One region of the Paenibacillus sp. FSL K6-1217 genome, then DNA from elsewhere that is predicted to be linked to it. Evidence: riboswitches for the same ligand, from Rfam matches in the RefSeq annotation. Region 1 holds a riboswitch; each other region holds the start of a gene.
The links. Region 1 has a riboswitch for cobalamin ahead of MHH28_RS31425 (energy-coupling factor ABC transporter permease). Riboswitches for the same ligand answer to the same signal wherever they lie in the genome.
Positions count from the first base shown of each region.

Region 2: another riboswitch for cobalamin. It lies ahead of MHH28_RS27245 (S-layer homology domain-containing protein); the one in region 1 lies ahead of MHH28_RS31425 (energy-coupling factor ABC transporter permease).
Region 3: another riboswitch for cobalamin. It lies ahead of MHH28_RS25065 (anaerobic ribonucleoside triphosphate reductase); the one in region 1 lies ahead of MHH28_RS31425 (energy-coupling factor ABC transporter permease).

Region 1 is NZ_CP150271.1:7,166,667-7,171,878, forward strand. It holds gene MHH28_RS31410 (alpha-N-arabinofuranosidase) at 1-121, shown strand, start outside; gene MHH28_RS31415 (DUF6171 family protein) at 158-406, shown strand; gene MHH28_RS31420 (ArsR/SmtB family transcription factor) at 1,224-2,156, opposite strand; cobalamin riboswitch at 2,296-2,490, shown strand; gene MHH28_RS31425 (energy-coupling factor ABC transporter permease) at 2,775-3,539, shown strand; gene MHH28_RS31430 (energy-coupling factor ABC transporter substrate-binding protein) at 3,539-3,832, shown strand; gene cbiQ (cobalt ECF transporter T component CbiQ) at 3,829-4,614, shown strand; gene MHH28_RS31440 (energy-coupling factor ABC transporter ATP-binding protein) at 4,659-5,212, shown strand, end outside.
Region 2 is NZ_CP150271.1:6,177,074-6,182,285, forward strand. It holds gene MHH28_RS27240 (hypothetical protein) at 1-2,021, shown strand, start outside; cobalamin riboswitch at 2,825-3,023, shown strand; gene MHH28_RS27245 (S-layer homology domain-containing protein) at 3,217-5,212, shown strand, end outside.
Region 3 is NZ_CP150271.1:5,670,374-5,675,585, reverse strand. It holds gene MHH28_RS25080 (hypothetical protein) at 1-463, opposite strand, end outside; tRNA gene MHH28_RS25075 (tRNA-Thr) at 612-683, opposite strand; gene MHH28_RS25070 (MTH1187 family thiamine-binding protein) at 857-1,162, opposite strand; cobalamin riboswitch at 1,503-1,734, shown strand; gene MHH28_RS25065 (anaerobic ribonucleoside triphosphate reductase) at 2,073-4,058, shown strand; gene nrdG (anaerobic ribonucleoside-triphosphate reductase activating protein) at 4,055-4,582, shown strand; gene ssuE (NADPH-dependent FMN reductase) at 4,770-5,212, opposite strand, start outside.

The sequences.
Region 1 (5,212 bases):
TGAGCAGCCGGAAGCTGTAACTCCGCAGGAATTCAGCGCCTTTAAGCTTGAAGGGGATACGCTGACTGTAGAACTGCCGCCAATGTCGGTAACCGTTCTGGAAATTACTCCGAAGGCGTAAGGAACGCAGGATGACTACCACTTCAACCTGCAAGGGATGCCGGGAGAGTACAAGGTCACGGACGCACAGATTGCCCGGATTCTGGCTTCCTCCATGTTCAACCCCGGCAATACCGCTTCAGACGAGGTCTATGCCGAGCGGCTTGCGCTGTGCGGGGCTTGCCCCAAGCTGCAGGATGGTGTAACCTGTACCGCCTGCGGCTGTATCATTCCTGTCGTGGCCCGGCTGAAGGCCCGCAGTTGTCCGTTGCCGGGCGGTGGAAAATGGCAGCCGGTCAAGGAATGACGGCTCGCGCCTGACGGCAAGGGGCCAGGCGAAATAGATAGGCTATAAGCCGCTTTTGCCATAAGAGACGGATGATCACAGATAGCCCCTCCAACCTGCACAATGCAGCGGTTGGAGGGGCTTTTTTTGCGTTGTGGAGGAGAGGGGGAAGGGGAGAAGGAAGTGTGAAAGGGAGGCGAAGGTGCAAAGTTAATGTGCAGATATAGAAGGAAGAGAATGGTGAAAAAGTAAAGGGGATAAATCCCATGGGTGCGGCGGAAAGTGGGCTGGATGAGGAAATGAGAGGGATAAATCCGAATTGGTGGGGTGAGAAGCTGGCTGGTTGGATGTTGGGAAGGGCATTAGTGCCGGCCGAAAGTGGGCGATGAGCGGAAATGAAGAGCACTAATGCACCTGAATCGGTCAAAAGTGGGATTTGAGCGAAAATGAAGAGCATTAGTGCACCTGAATCGGCCAAAAGTGGGATTTGAGCGGAAATGAAGAGCATTAGTGCACTTGAATCGGCAAAAAGTGGGATTTGAGTGAAAATGAAGTGCACTAATGCACCTGAATGGGCCAAAAGTGGGCCTGAAGCAGAAATGAGGAGTATTGGCTCCAAAAGTAGCTGAAATGAAAACTAACCTAAATTAGTCTAACTAATAAATCTTACCTACCTACCTACCTACCTACCTACCTACCTACCTACCTACCTACCTACCTACCTACCTACCTACCTACCTACCTACCTACCTACCTACCTACCTACCTACCTACCTACCTACCTACCTACTAGTACATAGCCTTCTACACCCTGCCACAAACCCTGCTAAGCAGGCTTTTACAAAGAATCAGGCAAATCTGCCACAGTATCCGTATAAAACAGCTCAAACACAAGATCCTCGTTGTAATTGCCGAAGCCCTTGCCGAACAGGGTGAGGCCGCCGATGTGCTCGGCATCCTCCTCGACTGAGAGCCGGAAGGTCCATTGTTTATTGCGGATGCCTACCTGATCTAAGGTGACTTCCGACAGCTTTTGCCCGTCCATGAAGGTGCCCGCCTGTGTAATCCGCAGCTGCTTGAGCAGGCCGTATTGATTGGTGAGTGCAGGCCACCAGGCCGGTGTGTATTTTCCCGGGTTATCTCCGTAGTCACCGGGGCTGGTCCAGAAGCCGAGCGATTGTCCGTTCAGCGTGAAGGTAATATCCGACGGCCAGTTGTTGTTGATCGAAGGGGCTTCGGAGGCGATCTCCATCGTGATGGCAAGCTCCTCCGGCTGCTGGCTCGACAGCAGGAAGTTCGGGATTTTATACTCGACGAACCCCTTGCCGAACCACAGAATCCCGGCGTTCACCCGCTCCTGGTCCCAGAAGTAACGGGGATCGTCGAAGTGCCCGATGACCCTCTCCGTCGTAGACAGTCCGCAGGTAGGCTCGATCTGGAAGTCGGAATAATGGCCCACCGGGATGTCCTTGCGGTATCCTCTGCGCGCAGTCCGGGCCTGTCCCGGAAAAACTATCTCTGCCCCGTCGGCGGCCAGTGTACAAATCTTCTGCAGTCCGCTTTTCCCGGGGGCCATATGGCTGGTGATCAGCCCGGCGGCTTCGAGCTTGCGCACATGCATGGTCATAATGGCACTGCTGAGCTTGAGGGCTGCGGCCAGCTCCTTCACGTTCATGGGCTTATCGGACAGCAGCCGCAGCATGTGCAGACGCACGGTACTGGACAAGGCCTCGTACACGGGCAAGGATTGTTCGGTCAGATCAAGTTTCATCGGATGCCTCCACGTTCAGGTTATATAGTTAATAATTATATTACTCAAATAAAATTTCTACAAGCCATGATTGGCTTCCAGGCAGCTTTTCCAATTTATATCACAGACATGCCGAGCTGGGTCCGCTATGATGTGAGATGAATTAGCGATGAAACAAGGTGCTCTTGCCGGATGCGGCAAGGGATAACAGGGAATCGGGTGCAAGTCCCGAGCGGTCCCGCCACTGTATGGAAGAGCTGCACTTCATGAGGTCACTCGGGTAGCCCCGGGGAAGACGAAGTCTGCAGCGCCTGTATTCCAAGCCAGGAGACCTACCTTGTCGACGCACACCACGACTCTACGCGGATAGGAGCGGTGTACGGATAGGTTAATGAGAAGAGGCGTTCTGCCCTGATGGACCGGAGGAATCTTGGAGCTTAGAGAGGACACCGGTTGATAGCTGCGGGATACAAGGATACGGACCATGGTGATGGGACGAAGTAAGCCCCTTGTTCTGGCTTGGCTTCAGGCTGCGCGCTCTGTCGAACTTGCCTGCGTACATACACTCCCACCCTTTAGGGTGGGATTTTTGGGCTTTATCAACTTTAATGGCAAATCAACAAACATGGAGGGTGACAAATGAAAAAGCATCGATGGTGGAGCTTTGCGGCACTCGTTGCCGGATTTACGGTGTACTTTATGCTGAATGAACCGGGGACGGCCCGGGCAATGCACATTATGGAAGGATTTCTGCCGGTAGGCTGGGCGGTGTTCTGGTGGGCGGCGTTTATCCCGTTTTTTGTGCTGGGAATCTTCAAGCTGAGAGCCATGACCCGGGAGAACCCGGAGCTGAAGCTGCTGCTGGGTCTGGCAGGGGCGTTCACCTTCGTATTGTCTGCGCTCAAAATGCCTTCCGTCACCGGAAGCAGCTCCCACCCCACGGGTACGGGACTTGGTGCGGTAATGCTGGGGCCGCTCCCCATGAGCGTAATCGGCTCGATTGTCCTGCTGTTTCAGGCGCTGCTGCTGGCGCACGGGGGGATTACAACGCTCGGTGCCAATGCGTTCTCGATGGCGGTGGCGGGCCCTTTTGCCGGATATACCGTGTATAAGCTGATGATGAAGCGGCGGGGACGCGAGAAGCTGGCCTTGTTCTGTGCGGCGGCGGTGGCGGATCTGAGTACGTATATAGTGACTTCCTTCCAGCTGGCGGTGGCTTTTCCGGCGGCGGATGGCGGCGTGCTGGCCTCTTTTCTCAAATTCGGGGGCATCTTTGCCGTGACGCAAATCCCGCTGGCCATCAGTGAAGGGCTGTTGACGGTACTGCTGTGGAACTGGCTGAAATCGTATAGCCCGAATGAATTGTCGCTGTTGAAACGCAAGGTGAACGGAGGAAGAGCCTAATGAGCAATAAATGGAAAAACGGGTTGATGCTGCTGGTTGTTATTCTGCTGGTTATTCTGCCGCTGCTGCTGGTCAACGGGGAATTCGGCGGGGCCGATGATGTGGCTGAAGGTGTAATTACCGAGATTAATCCTGATTATAAGCCGTGGTTCAAGCCGCTGACCGAGCTGCCGGGTGAAACGGAGAGTATGCTGTTCGCATTGCAGGCCGCGATTGGTGCCGGTGTAATCGGTTATACCCTGGGGCTGCTCAAGGGCAAGCAGGGCGGGACGAAGCAGCATAGCAGCAAGTGATCCGGCGGATTGACGTTCTCTCCTACAATAATGCGCTGCGCCAGTTGTCCCCGATGTGGAAAAGCTCGTTCGCAGCCCTGATGTTCCTGCTCTCTTACATCGTACATCCGGTACTGCAGGCAGCAATCACCCTATGGATGATGTCATGGTGTATCCTGCAGGCCCGGATTCCCTTCCGTGCGTATGGCATGCTGTTCGGTACAGCGCTGCTGTTCTATGCCCTTAGCGTGCCTGCACTGCTCGTGGAATTCGGGCATCCGGCAGCGGGAGAGCCAGGAATATTCCCGCTGCCGGGACTGCACCTGCCGGTATATATTACAGCGGCCGGGCTTCTGCGCGCCGGAGAGCTGCTGGCCAGGGTATCAGCCTGCATGAGCTGCTTCTTCTTCCTGATGTTCACTACCCCGTTCAGTGAGCTGTTGCAGGTGCTCCGCAGGCTGAGGATGCCGCAGATTGTCCTGGAGCTGATGCTGATTATGTACCGTTTCCTGTTCCTGCTGAGTGATGCGGCGCACGGGCTGCTGCTGGCCCGCAGGCTGCGCGGAGGCCGCCGGGGTTACAAGGACAGGCTACGGGAGACTGCGGCCATGGCGGGAGCGCTGTTCGGCAACACGATGCACCGTTATTACGGATTATCGCAGGGGCTGCTGGCCCGCGGATTCACAGACGATATTATCCTCCCGCCCTATACTGCGCGCCCTGTGCCGCGGCGGTATGCCGTTCAGGCTTATGCCGGTATTGCGGCACTGCTGCTGGCTGAGATGTACTTGGCTCTGCGGTGATCTGTGTAAGCAAGCTGTAATCAAACATATGAAAGGAGTCGGCCATGGATCAGGAATATAGTCTGGCTTGTGACGGCGTGGTGTTTCATTATCCGGACACGAAGGAGCCTGCACTGCATGAACTTACGCTCGCTATTCCCAAAGGCAGCAAGACGGCGGTGCTCGGTCATAACGGTTCGGGCAAATCCACGCTGTTCCTGCATGCGGTCGGCATTCTGTGTCCGCAGCAGGGCACGGTTCTGCAAGGCGGGAAGGTCTTATCCTACTCCAAAAAAGAGCTGGCAGCTCTGCGGCAGAGGGTAGGCCTGGTCTTCCAGGACCCGGAGCAGCAGCTGATCCTCAGCACACCGCTGGAGGATGTGTCGTTCGGGCTGCGCGGCAGCGGCATGGCTGAACCGGCCATTGCTGCGCGATGCCGGGAAGTCATGGAGCTGCTGAATCTGACCGATCTGAGTGATAAACCGATCCACCAGCTTAGCCTGGGCCAGAAGAAACGCACCGCGCTCGCCGGTGTGCTGGCTATGGAGCCGGAGCTGATTCTGCTGGATGAGCCCACCTCATATCTGGACCCGTTATCGGAAACGCAGATGCTGAAGGG
Region 2 (5,212 bases), 990 kb from region 1:
TCGATTACTTCATCAACGGGATGCTGAACTGCCAGTCCGGGGGCCGGGAGGATGTGCTGGCGGCGGCTTACGGGATTATTGAGAGCGATGCGGCACTTAGTGAGGCGTTCTTCAAAAAAGTGCTGTCGCAATCGCTCTTCCGCAGAGCGCTGTTCGAGCCGTATCTGGAATCCCGGCTGGCGGCGGCCGCCGGAACAGCGGATGTGCTCCGCATCGTGGGCCACTTCGGCCGGAGTCTTCCGGAGGTGCTGGAGCAGGCTGCGGTACGCGACACCTTCAAGGAATACCTGCTGGAGAAGCTGCAGCGGGAGCCTGATCCGGTAGCGGCGGTAACCGCCGTTCATGAAGCGGTCCAGCAGGCGGAGAAGCAGCGCCGCAGAGGCGGCGTACACCCGGAGGCCTTGTCTGTTATAGAGGAGCTGGGCACGGTTGCCGACCGCTTCCTGCTGAACCGGCTCTCGCTGGACGAGCTGACGATGGAGCAGCTGCTGGAGATATCGTTCCTGCGCTACCGGGACACGGCAGACTGGCAGCCGCCGCTCGACGCGATTGCGAAGCGCAAGGCGAATGCCCTGCGCGCGGCCTACCGCTGGTTCGGGGAGGAGTCGCCGGATGAGGAGATTTTTGCCGGACTGACGCCGCGTGAGCTGGACGATGTTCAGCTGCTGGGAGCGCGGTGGCTGAAGGAATCGCGGAGCCTGGAGCCGTTCGACCGGCTGCCGCTGGCCTTCTATCATAGCAGTGAACGTGAAGGCGGACCGCTGGATTACGATGCACTGCTGGATCTGGTGGCCCGTAAGGCTGGCAATGACAAGGAACTGGTCTACCGGTTCCTGGACTGGTCGCAGCATAGCTGGCTGTTCGCAAGCTCCGGCAAGAAGCTGTGGCCGAATTACAAGCGGGCCGTGCTGCGGTATTTCCTGAAGAGCGACCGCGAGGCGTTCAAGAACCGGGAATTCCGCAAAACCCATCTCGAGACAGCAACGCCTGCTATGCAGACTGTCTACAATGAAGCCCGCGCCCAGCTGGCTTCGCCGCTGGCGCGGTGGGTCAGCCGCAGCCGATTTCAAATCCTGATCTCAGGGAGCATCCTCGGGATCATTCTAATTGCGGCTGTCATCCTTATCAGCCAGCTTGGGGGGCGCGGTAAGGATATAGCCGCGCCGGTATCCAGCCCCAGCCCGCTTCCGGCAGTGACCGGAGAGGCCGCTGGAGCAGCCCCGGTCTCGGTCCGGCTTATCGGCGGTGACGCCGGAACCGGAGGAGATGCGGGGACTGGCGGGAACAGCGGCGGTGATGAGGGAACTGGCGGGAACAGCGGCGGTGATGAGGGAACTGGCGGGAACACGGAAGGCGGGACAGCGGGTAAGAACAACGGCGTGAAGCTGTTGTTCAGCTTCACCGACGCCGTAGAATGCTCCGCCTTCAAGCCGGAGCGGATCGGCGTGGAGTCCGGCAGCGGCGTTACGGACTACGAGGTTAAGGCAACGGTTAACAGTTGCCAGATTAGTGCAGGCGCCGGAGCGGACGGCGGTGCGAAGGGTGAGGGCGGCGCCGGAGTTGACGGCGGCGCGAAGATTGAAGGCGGCGCCGGAGCGGACGGCGGTGCGAAGGTTGAAGGCGGCGCCGGAGCGGACGGCGGTGCGAAGGTTGAAAGCGGCGCCGGAGCGGACGGCGGCGCGAAGGGTGAAGGCGGCGCCGGGGCGGACGGCGGCACGAAGGTTGAAGGCGGCGCCGGAGTTGACGGCGGCGCGAAGATTGAAGGCGGCGCCGGAGCGGACGGCGGCGCGGACAAGGGAGCCACCACCTCTCCGGCGGCGGCGGGGACTCCGTCACGCGTACACGAGGTGACGGTGGAGCTCGCAGCGGGCGCGAAGCTGGCGGCAGGTGATATGATCACCGCCGGACGCTACACGCTGAAGCTGCATGCAGACCCGGGCAGCGTCCCGGACGCTACCGCTACAGCGGCGCCTAGTGCGGAGCCATCCGCTTCCGCAAGCCCGGAAGCGGACGCGGAGTAAAGCCGCGGGGATAAGCGGACAGGCTGTCAGGCTTTCGTTCAAAGCGAACCTCCAGAGACAGGTGTATTCTGTACAACTAAAAACAGTGAAAAGCAAGACAAACCTCTCCCAACTGTATTCTATACAACTAAATTCGCACGAATAGGCGAAAACCCGTGTATAGAAGCATTTTAATTGCACGAAATACAGCTAAAAGGACATTTGCCAGTACATCAGACGGTTTAGTTGTACAGATTACATTTAAGCATACCGTTTGCACCTTAATCGGGGCATGCCATCCCTCAGCAAGCCACGGGTTAGTGCGCGGGTGTCGGTAAGCTACTCAACTGAACTTTATTTCGCTCTATTGCACTTTGTACACTAGAATCAGGTATATCGAGCTTGATATGGCGTTCTGTTGCATTTGGTACATTAGATTGTCCGGATTTGGCCTGGCTGAGGAGGAATTGGCGCAATCAATGGTATGAAATGCAATAGAATGCGTTTCCGGCTGCTTTTATACTAATTCTGATGTACATAATACAATCGGTCTTCTGCCAACGTCTCATAGGTGAGTCGATATGTCGAATAGCAGCAGAAGTGTGACTCCATAGTCCTGAATAGCAACATGTGCCGGGGAGCGGGTGTGTGCTGTTCAGGATTTTTTGGTGCGGGCTGGGCAGGGCCTGAGGTTAAGGTTAGCTGAGCTGTAATAGAAATAGCTTGTCTATAGACATACAGGGGAATAGTAGATATGATTGGTTCAGAATATTAAAATTTAATAAGCTTTGGGAAAAGGTGCGGATTTCCTTGGAGGCCTGGCGCTATCGCCATCAGATGCTGGCAGAGCTATGTCTAGGAGAGAAATCTGCTTAAAAGGGAAGCCCGGTGCAAGTCCGGCGCGGTCCCGCCACTGTAAATACGGAGCGACTCCTGAGAAGCCACTGTCTGTTCACTGGATGGGAAGGCAGGGGAAGCGGTGAAGTATGAGCCAGGAGACCTGCCTTTTTCGTTGTTGTTCCTATTCTTCGGGGGTAAGAATGTGGAAGCAGATGCTGAGGTCGACGAGAGCTGCAGGTATGAGAGCAATCACTCACTTCAGCCGCCCTGTGCCCGATTCTTCCCCGGCCGCCCTGCACAGGGCGGTCTTTAGGTTGCCGCGTGATTTGCGGAGGAAGCAGGATTCATCCATTCTATTTCAGGAAAGAGGTTAGTTATGAAGAACCATTCTTTATCATCCCGGCTCGCACGGCTGGGGCTTACTGTTATTATGCTGTTCGCTATGCTGGGAGCAGCCGTGGCCCCGGCAGGACAAGCTGCTGCACAGACAGACGGAGCTTCCGCACCAGCGGTAGCTGCTCTGCCCGCAGGTACGGCGGCCAGCGTAACCGATGCAGTCTATGCCACTGCCGAGTTAATACTGAAGAACGGAGTCCAGTCGGACTGGCAGGCCATTGGCCTTGCACAAGCGGGCTATAAGGTTCCTGCCAGCTATCTGAAGGCGCTTGAGGGCAAGGTAGCCGAGGCTAAGGGTGTTTTGGCCAGAGCTACGGACTATGCCCGGACCACGCTTGCCGTCAAGGCACTCGGCGGTGATCCGGCGAATGTGGCAGGCTATAACCTGATCGAGAAGCTGTACAATAACGATAAAATCACCGGCCAGACGCTGAATAATCCGGTCTATGCACTGCTGGCTCTGGATTCCGGCAGCTATACAATCCCGGCAAATGCGAAATGGACACCGGCCAAGCTGCTGGCTGAGATTCTGGCCAAGCAGAACCCGGATGGCGGCTTCACCCTGACTACGGGTGCGAGTGATCCGGATATGACCGCGATGGTGCTGACTGCACTGGCCGGACACCAGAAGGAAGCGGCAGTGAATGCTGCCGGTCAGCGGGCGGCAGCCTGGCTGGCTAAGGCACAGGACAAGAACGGCGGATATGGCGACAGCAGCGAGAGTGTAGCACAGGCTATCATTGCGCTGTCTTCCTTTGGCATTGATCCGGCGGGAGCGGAATATACCAAAGGCCAGATCAACCTGGTCAGCAAGCTGCTGAGCTTCAGCGCAGCAGGCGGCGGGTTCGCCCACACCGCAGGCGGCAGCTCGAATCCGCTCTCCACGGAGCAGGCGCTGGAGGCTTTGGTAGCGTACAAGCTGCTCGGTACAGGCGGTAAGCTCTTTGACTTCAGCAGCACCCCTGTAAAAAATCCTCAAGTGAATGTCTCGGTAACGATTGAAGGTCCGAATGCAACCTTGGCTGAAGGCAGCGTCTACGCTGGAAATGTGCTTAAGGCACTGGAAAAGACAGCAGCGGCCAAGCGCCTGGCCCTGGTCAATGAAGCAGGCAACTATGTGACGGGGATCGGCGGCGTGAGCGCGGGCGCTTTTGGCGGATATGACGGCTGGATGTATGTAGTCGCCCGCGGCGGAGCATGGATCTATCCAAGTGTAGGCATGGGCGAGTTCGCGCTGGAGGAGAATGACCGCATCGTAGTCTATTATGGCGGAGACAACACGCAGGTGGTAGATTCCATAACCGTTACTCCTGCGCAGCCGCAGCCAAAGCAAGATCTGAAGGTGCAGGTGAACCAGAAGAAGTGGGTATGGAATGAAGCTACCTTCACCTCCGATCCGGTAACCTCACCGGCAGCAGGCGTACAAGTGACCGTAGGGGGCAAAACGGCAGTTACAGATGCCGCAGGCCTGGCGGTTGTTGCCGGCGGTCTGCCAGCCAATAAATATACCTTGACGGTTACGGGCTATCTGAAGGATAAAACCCCGGCAATCGTCCGTCATACGGCCCCGGTAACGGTGGCTTCTGCTGCGGCGGACCGTCCGGCTTTTGGCGATGTGAAGTCGATCTCGCCTTGGGCGCTGGAGTCGGTATACACGGCATATGACCGTAAGCTGATGAATGGTGTGAGTAAGGGCAGTCTGGTATTTGCACCGAAAAAGAATATTACCCGCGCTGAATTTGCAGCGCTGCTGCTGCGCTTAACCGGCAACGAGCCGTCTGCGGCGGCTTCCGCTGCGGCCTTCAGTGATGTTAAGGCCGATGCATGGTATTATGGAACAGTGAACCGGGCGAAGGAACTGGGAATCATCAGCGGCGTGACGGGCAAGACGTTCAAACCGGACGGCCTGGTGACCCGGCAGGATATGGCTGTGATGATGGTCAGAGCTTTTAAGCTGGATGCGGCATCAGCCGGAG
Region 3 (5,212 bases), 1.5 Mb from region 1:
TAACGTATTCTTGAATGTCTCTCAGATAGAGGGCGGGATCGCCCGTGAACGAGAAATATTGCGAAAGCTCCAGATGAATAACGGCAGCAGAATAACGCTGTACATGGGTCGATAAGGTTTCCAGCCACTCCTGTACAGGAGTGGCAAGCGCCGGGAAACGGGCCAGCGTGCCCGGTAAACTCAGGCGCAACTGCTCTGCAGCATCCGCCCATGGAATCTGCCATTGGAAGGCCTCGGAAAAATGTTCCCACTCCACCAAATCCTCCACATCCGGTTGGCCCATATGGGGTTGAATCTTGCTCCAAGCTTGCATTAGCTGCCTGCTATAGCGCTGGAACTGGTCTTGGCTGACCAGACAAAACCATACTGGAGCGAGAAAATTATTCGTCTCGAAAGCTGTATTCTCATAATCAATTAAATCTGAATCGGCACTGGTAACAATCAGGAATGTCCGGTTTCCCATATAAGATCTTTGCCTCCTAGCATCCAACCATAGGCTCCCCACTTTACTTAACTAAAGGTTAGAAGAATGGCAGATGTTGATGCTTGCATAGAAAAAAGGCGCAGTTCCAAAAAACCGGAAACCCGCGCCACTATCGACTTCACAAATATGCTGGTGAAGGGAATTGAACCCCCGGCCTACGCATTACGAGTGCGTTGCTCTACCCCTGAGCTACACCAGCCTACAGACCTCTGTGTCTGCCAAACAAAAAATATTATAACTCTTCCAGCGGAAAACGCAACCCCTTTTTCCGCTGGTTGCTGTATACCCAGCCCAGATCAAACTCAGCCAGCATATGCCCGGCAGGAATCTGCTCCTTATCGGTTGATTCTGATAAGATACTATAAGTGGTTACTATCCTTGCAGCTTGCGCTCCACGGATTCCAGCTTGCTGCGGCTGGTGGAGGGCTTGTCGCGCCGGTCATCGATTTTGAGCGAGGTTGAGACTCTCTGCGCCCCGGCGGTGAACGGCGACTCATGCAGCGCTTCTACCGCAGCCAGAATCCGCGTTACCGGTCCTTCAATAATCGTTCCCATAGAAGTAAGCTCATAGGTTATGCCCTCCACCGTCTCCAGCACGCGCTGCATCTCGGCCACATAGCTGCTGAGACTGGTGCTGCCTGTGCCAACCGGAATAACGGTCACTTCGCCAATTGCCATCGTAATCACCCTCCTGATTGTCTGATCTGCCTGCCCCTTGCTTATCCTCTTATTGTACCGCTTCGGCAGGCTTCCCACAAATCTCCTGCCCACCCCGTTATTTTCTTACTATTCGTTACAAAGATTACGAGGATTAGACGCACTCTATTTATGGATTCTTTGTGGCGTATTTTCGGAGAATTTATGAATCATTTCGGCCAAATCGATAGGAAAGTTGTGGATTACCTGTGGACTAACTGTGGATCAGCTGTGAGTAAAAGCGCGGAACCCGCTCCCCGTGCGGGATTGCAAAAAATCATTTACAAACACAATATATTGCGGTAGCTTTAATGAATAACAACAAAATATAGTAGAAACAGGTGTTTCACTCTCTCAATAGAGAGGAGACTTAATAGGGAAGCGCGGTGCAAAACCGCTGCGGTCCCGCCACTGTAACCGGATGCTCCCCGGGCTAGCTGCCCCAGGGCGGCATTCTCCGGCTAACTGCCACTAAGGGGCTGAATACGCCCCCCGGGAAGGCGCCGGAGGAGTTGCCGGAAGCCAGGAGACCTGCCTGTTTCGCGGCACCGCTTAGACTCCTGCGAGGAACAGGGGAGGTGTCCGTATGCGGCCTGCAATAGCAGAGTCAGCCTCCCGTCAATCGGGCCAGAGGCTGCCGATACCTGAGGACGATCGGTGATTACCTTCAGGTATCGGCTCTGCGGAATATACCAGAACGGGCTTCAGCTATTCGCCCCTTGTCTGCTCGTATATTCCACCCAGACCACAGGCAAATTTCCGCTTCCCGGATCTTTGCATCCTGCATTCGGGCATTTCCGGCCTTCCCGGCCGGAGGTGCTTTTTTAATGATGTCCTGACCGTTCTATATTACATATCACGCTTACAATACCCGAGAGGAGAGAGTTATATAATGACGCTGCTGGAGAAACGTTATAACGAAGGACAAGCTGCACAAGAGGTTCTATTAGAAGAGGTCATTCATCTGGGACGGGATATTATCGACAGCCGGGATCTGGATCTGCTGCGCGAGAATGCCAACCTGAACGGGGAGAGCTTCTCCGGCAAAATGAGTAAGTTCGGCAGTGAATATTCCAAATGGTACGCCCGCAACTTCACCATGCCGCCGCAGCTGGTACAGGCTACCCTGGATAATGTCGTCTATGTACATGACCTGGATCAATATGCTATCGGAACCACGAACTGCATCTTCATTCCGTTTGAACGGCTTCTCCGTGAAGGCTTCAACACCGGCAACGGCAGCGTACGGCCTCCCAACTCGATTATGACGGCGATGTCGCTGGTGGCGATTATTTTCCAGTCACAGCAAAATGCGCAATACGGCGGCGTATCCGCCAACAAGCTGGATTATGACCTGGCCCCTTATGTGACCAAATCCTTCTCCAAGCTCTTCCGCAAAGGACTGGAGTATTTCGAGGAAAATGCAGAAGTGTCTGAGCTTGGGGAGATTACGATGAGCCGCAGCGATCTGGCTGAGCAGTATCCGCGCGCCTTCCGTTTTGCCCTGAAGGAGACGCAGAGCGAGACCCTGCAGGCCGCAGAGAGTATGGTACATAACCTGAATACGATGTCCAGCCGCTCCGGCGGACAGATTCCTTTTACCAGCATCAACTACGGCACCTGTACCTCCCCGGAGGGCCAGCTTGTGATCAGCTCGCTCCTGACGGCCACCATGAACGGACTGGGCAGCGGGGAGACACCGGTGTTCCCGATTCAGATCTTCAAATGTAAGCAAGGCATCAACCAGCAGCCGGGCGACCCTAACTATGAACTGTTCCTGAAGGCGGCTGAGTGCTCTGCACGCAGACTCTATCCGAACTTCGCCAATCTGGATGCTCCGCTGAACATGCAATATTATGATCCGGCTGACCCGGATACCGAATTCGCTACAATGGGCTGCCGTACCCGTGTGCTCGGCGACCGCTTCGGACGCAACCACTGCTCCGGCAAAGGCAACCTGTCCTTCAATACGCTCAACCTGGTGCGTCTTGGACTGGCCCATGGTACAGTAACCGGCCGCCGACTGGCCGCTGACGAAGAAGGATTCTTCGACGACCTGAATCATTATATGGATATTGCGCTCGACGGTCTCCTGCACCGCTTCCGTATTCAGGCTGCCCAGAAGGCCAAAGCCTCCGATTTCATGATGCGCGAAGGCGTGTGGGAAGGCGGCGAGCAGCTTGCCCCCGATGACAGCGTAGGCGAACTGCTGAAGCACGGCAGCCTGTCGCTGGGCTTCATCGGCATGGCGGAATGCATGAAAGCCATGTACGGCAAGCACCATGGCGAAGACATGGATATCCACGCCAAGGCTGTAGCCATCGTCCGCCACATGCGTGAATATTGCGACCGTAAGAGCGAGGAGCTTAACCTCAACATCACCTTGTTCGCAACGCCCGCCGAGGGTCTTTCCGGCAAGTTCACCAAGATCGACCGCAAGGTGCTAGGCTCTATCCCTGGGGTAACCGACCGGGAATACTATACGAACTCGTTCCATATTCCGGTCTATCATGAGCTGAGCGCTGCCAAGAAGATCAGCCTGGAAGCGCCGTTCCATGAATACTGCAACGCCGGAGCGATCTCTTATGTCGAGCTGAACGGCAATGCCCGGAGCAATCCGTCAGCCTTCGTCAAAATCATCAAATACGCGCTGGAGCAGGACATCAGCTACTTCAGCATTAACCATCCGATTGACCGCTGCTCCGGCTGCGGCTATGAAGGGGTCATCGGCACGAATTGCCCGACCTGCAATGCCCATGAGGATACCACCCATATCCGCCGTCTGCGCCGGGTTACCGGGTATCTGACCGGTGACTATCAGACCCGCTTCAATGCTGCCAAGCAAGCCGAAGTCCGGGACCGTGTTAAGCATCTATGAACATTTGCGGCTATTACCCGGAGTCGATCAATGAAGGGGAAGGCCTGCGGGCCGTCCTCTTCTTCAGCGGCTGCCGCCACCGCTGCCCCGGCTGCTTCAACCCGAAGACCTGGAACTTTAACTACGGGGAGGTCTTCACCCCGGAGCGGCGGCGGGAGATTATAGAAGAGATTGCAGGCAATCCGCTGCTGGACGGCTTGACGCTGGCGGGCGGGGACCCTTTTTTCTCGGCTGGGGAGGCTGCAGACTTCATTCACGAGCTGCGCGCCGAGCTGCCGGGCTTCCCGGTCTGGATCTATACGGGCTATACGTACGAGGAGCTTACGGCTTCCCCGGGCTCTGCGGAATGGAATCTGCTGGCCTTGTGCCAGGTCGTGATCGACGGACGGTTCGTCGAAGAGCTCAAAGACCTTACCCTCTCCTACCGGGGCAGCAGCAACCAGCGGATCATCGATATTCCGGCGAGTCTGGCGGGAGATAGGGTCGTTCTGTGGGAGCCGGAGCTGAGCTTTCAAGGGGTATAAAATTCATACAAGTGGAAACGGCATTGCCGTCCTTTTAAAGGATGGTACCATTTCAGCGAGAAATAGAAGGATAAGTTATCGTGTGAAACATATAAATTCTTTTATTTTACAAAAAGGCACTACTCCCGCATTCGGGTAGAGTAGTGCCTTTTGATTGTACCGGGCAGATGGAGGCAGCAGCCTAACGTTATTCTACGGCTGTTGATTGCCCTGCCTTACGTGCCACCTTATGCTCCGTCTCTTCCGCCAGCTCCTCCAGCACGCTGTTCAGGCGCAGCTTGAGTTCTTCCGCCAGCTCGACCACGCCCTGGTCGTTACGCACGGCCTGCGAGTCTACCGCGTAGACGCCGCCAAGAATGTAGCGGGCGCCAAGCACCGACAGCACCGGCTTCAGCGCATAGTCAATCGCCAGCAAGTGCGCGAGACTTCCGCCCATGAAGAGCGGCAGCACGATTTTGCCGGCCAGCCCTTTTTGCGGCACCAGATCCAGGAAGGTCTTCAGCACTCCGGTATAGGAGGCCTTATACACCGGGCTGACTACGATTACCGCATCGGCTTCCGCCACAAGCCCGTTCGCCTTGACGATGGCTTCACTCTCGAACTTGGTGTGAATCAGATCCTCCGCCGGAA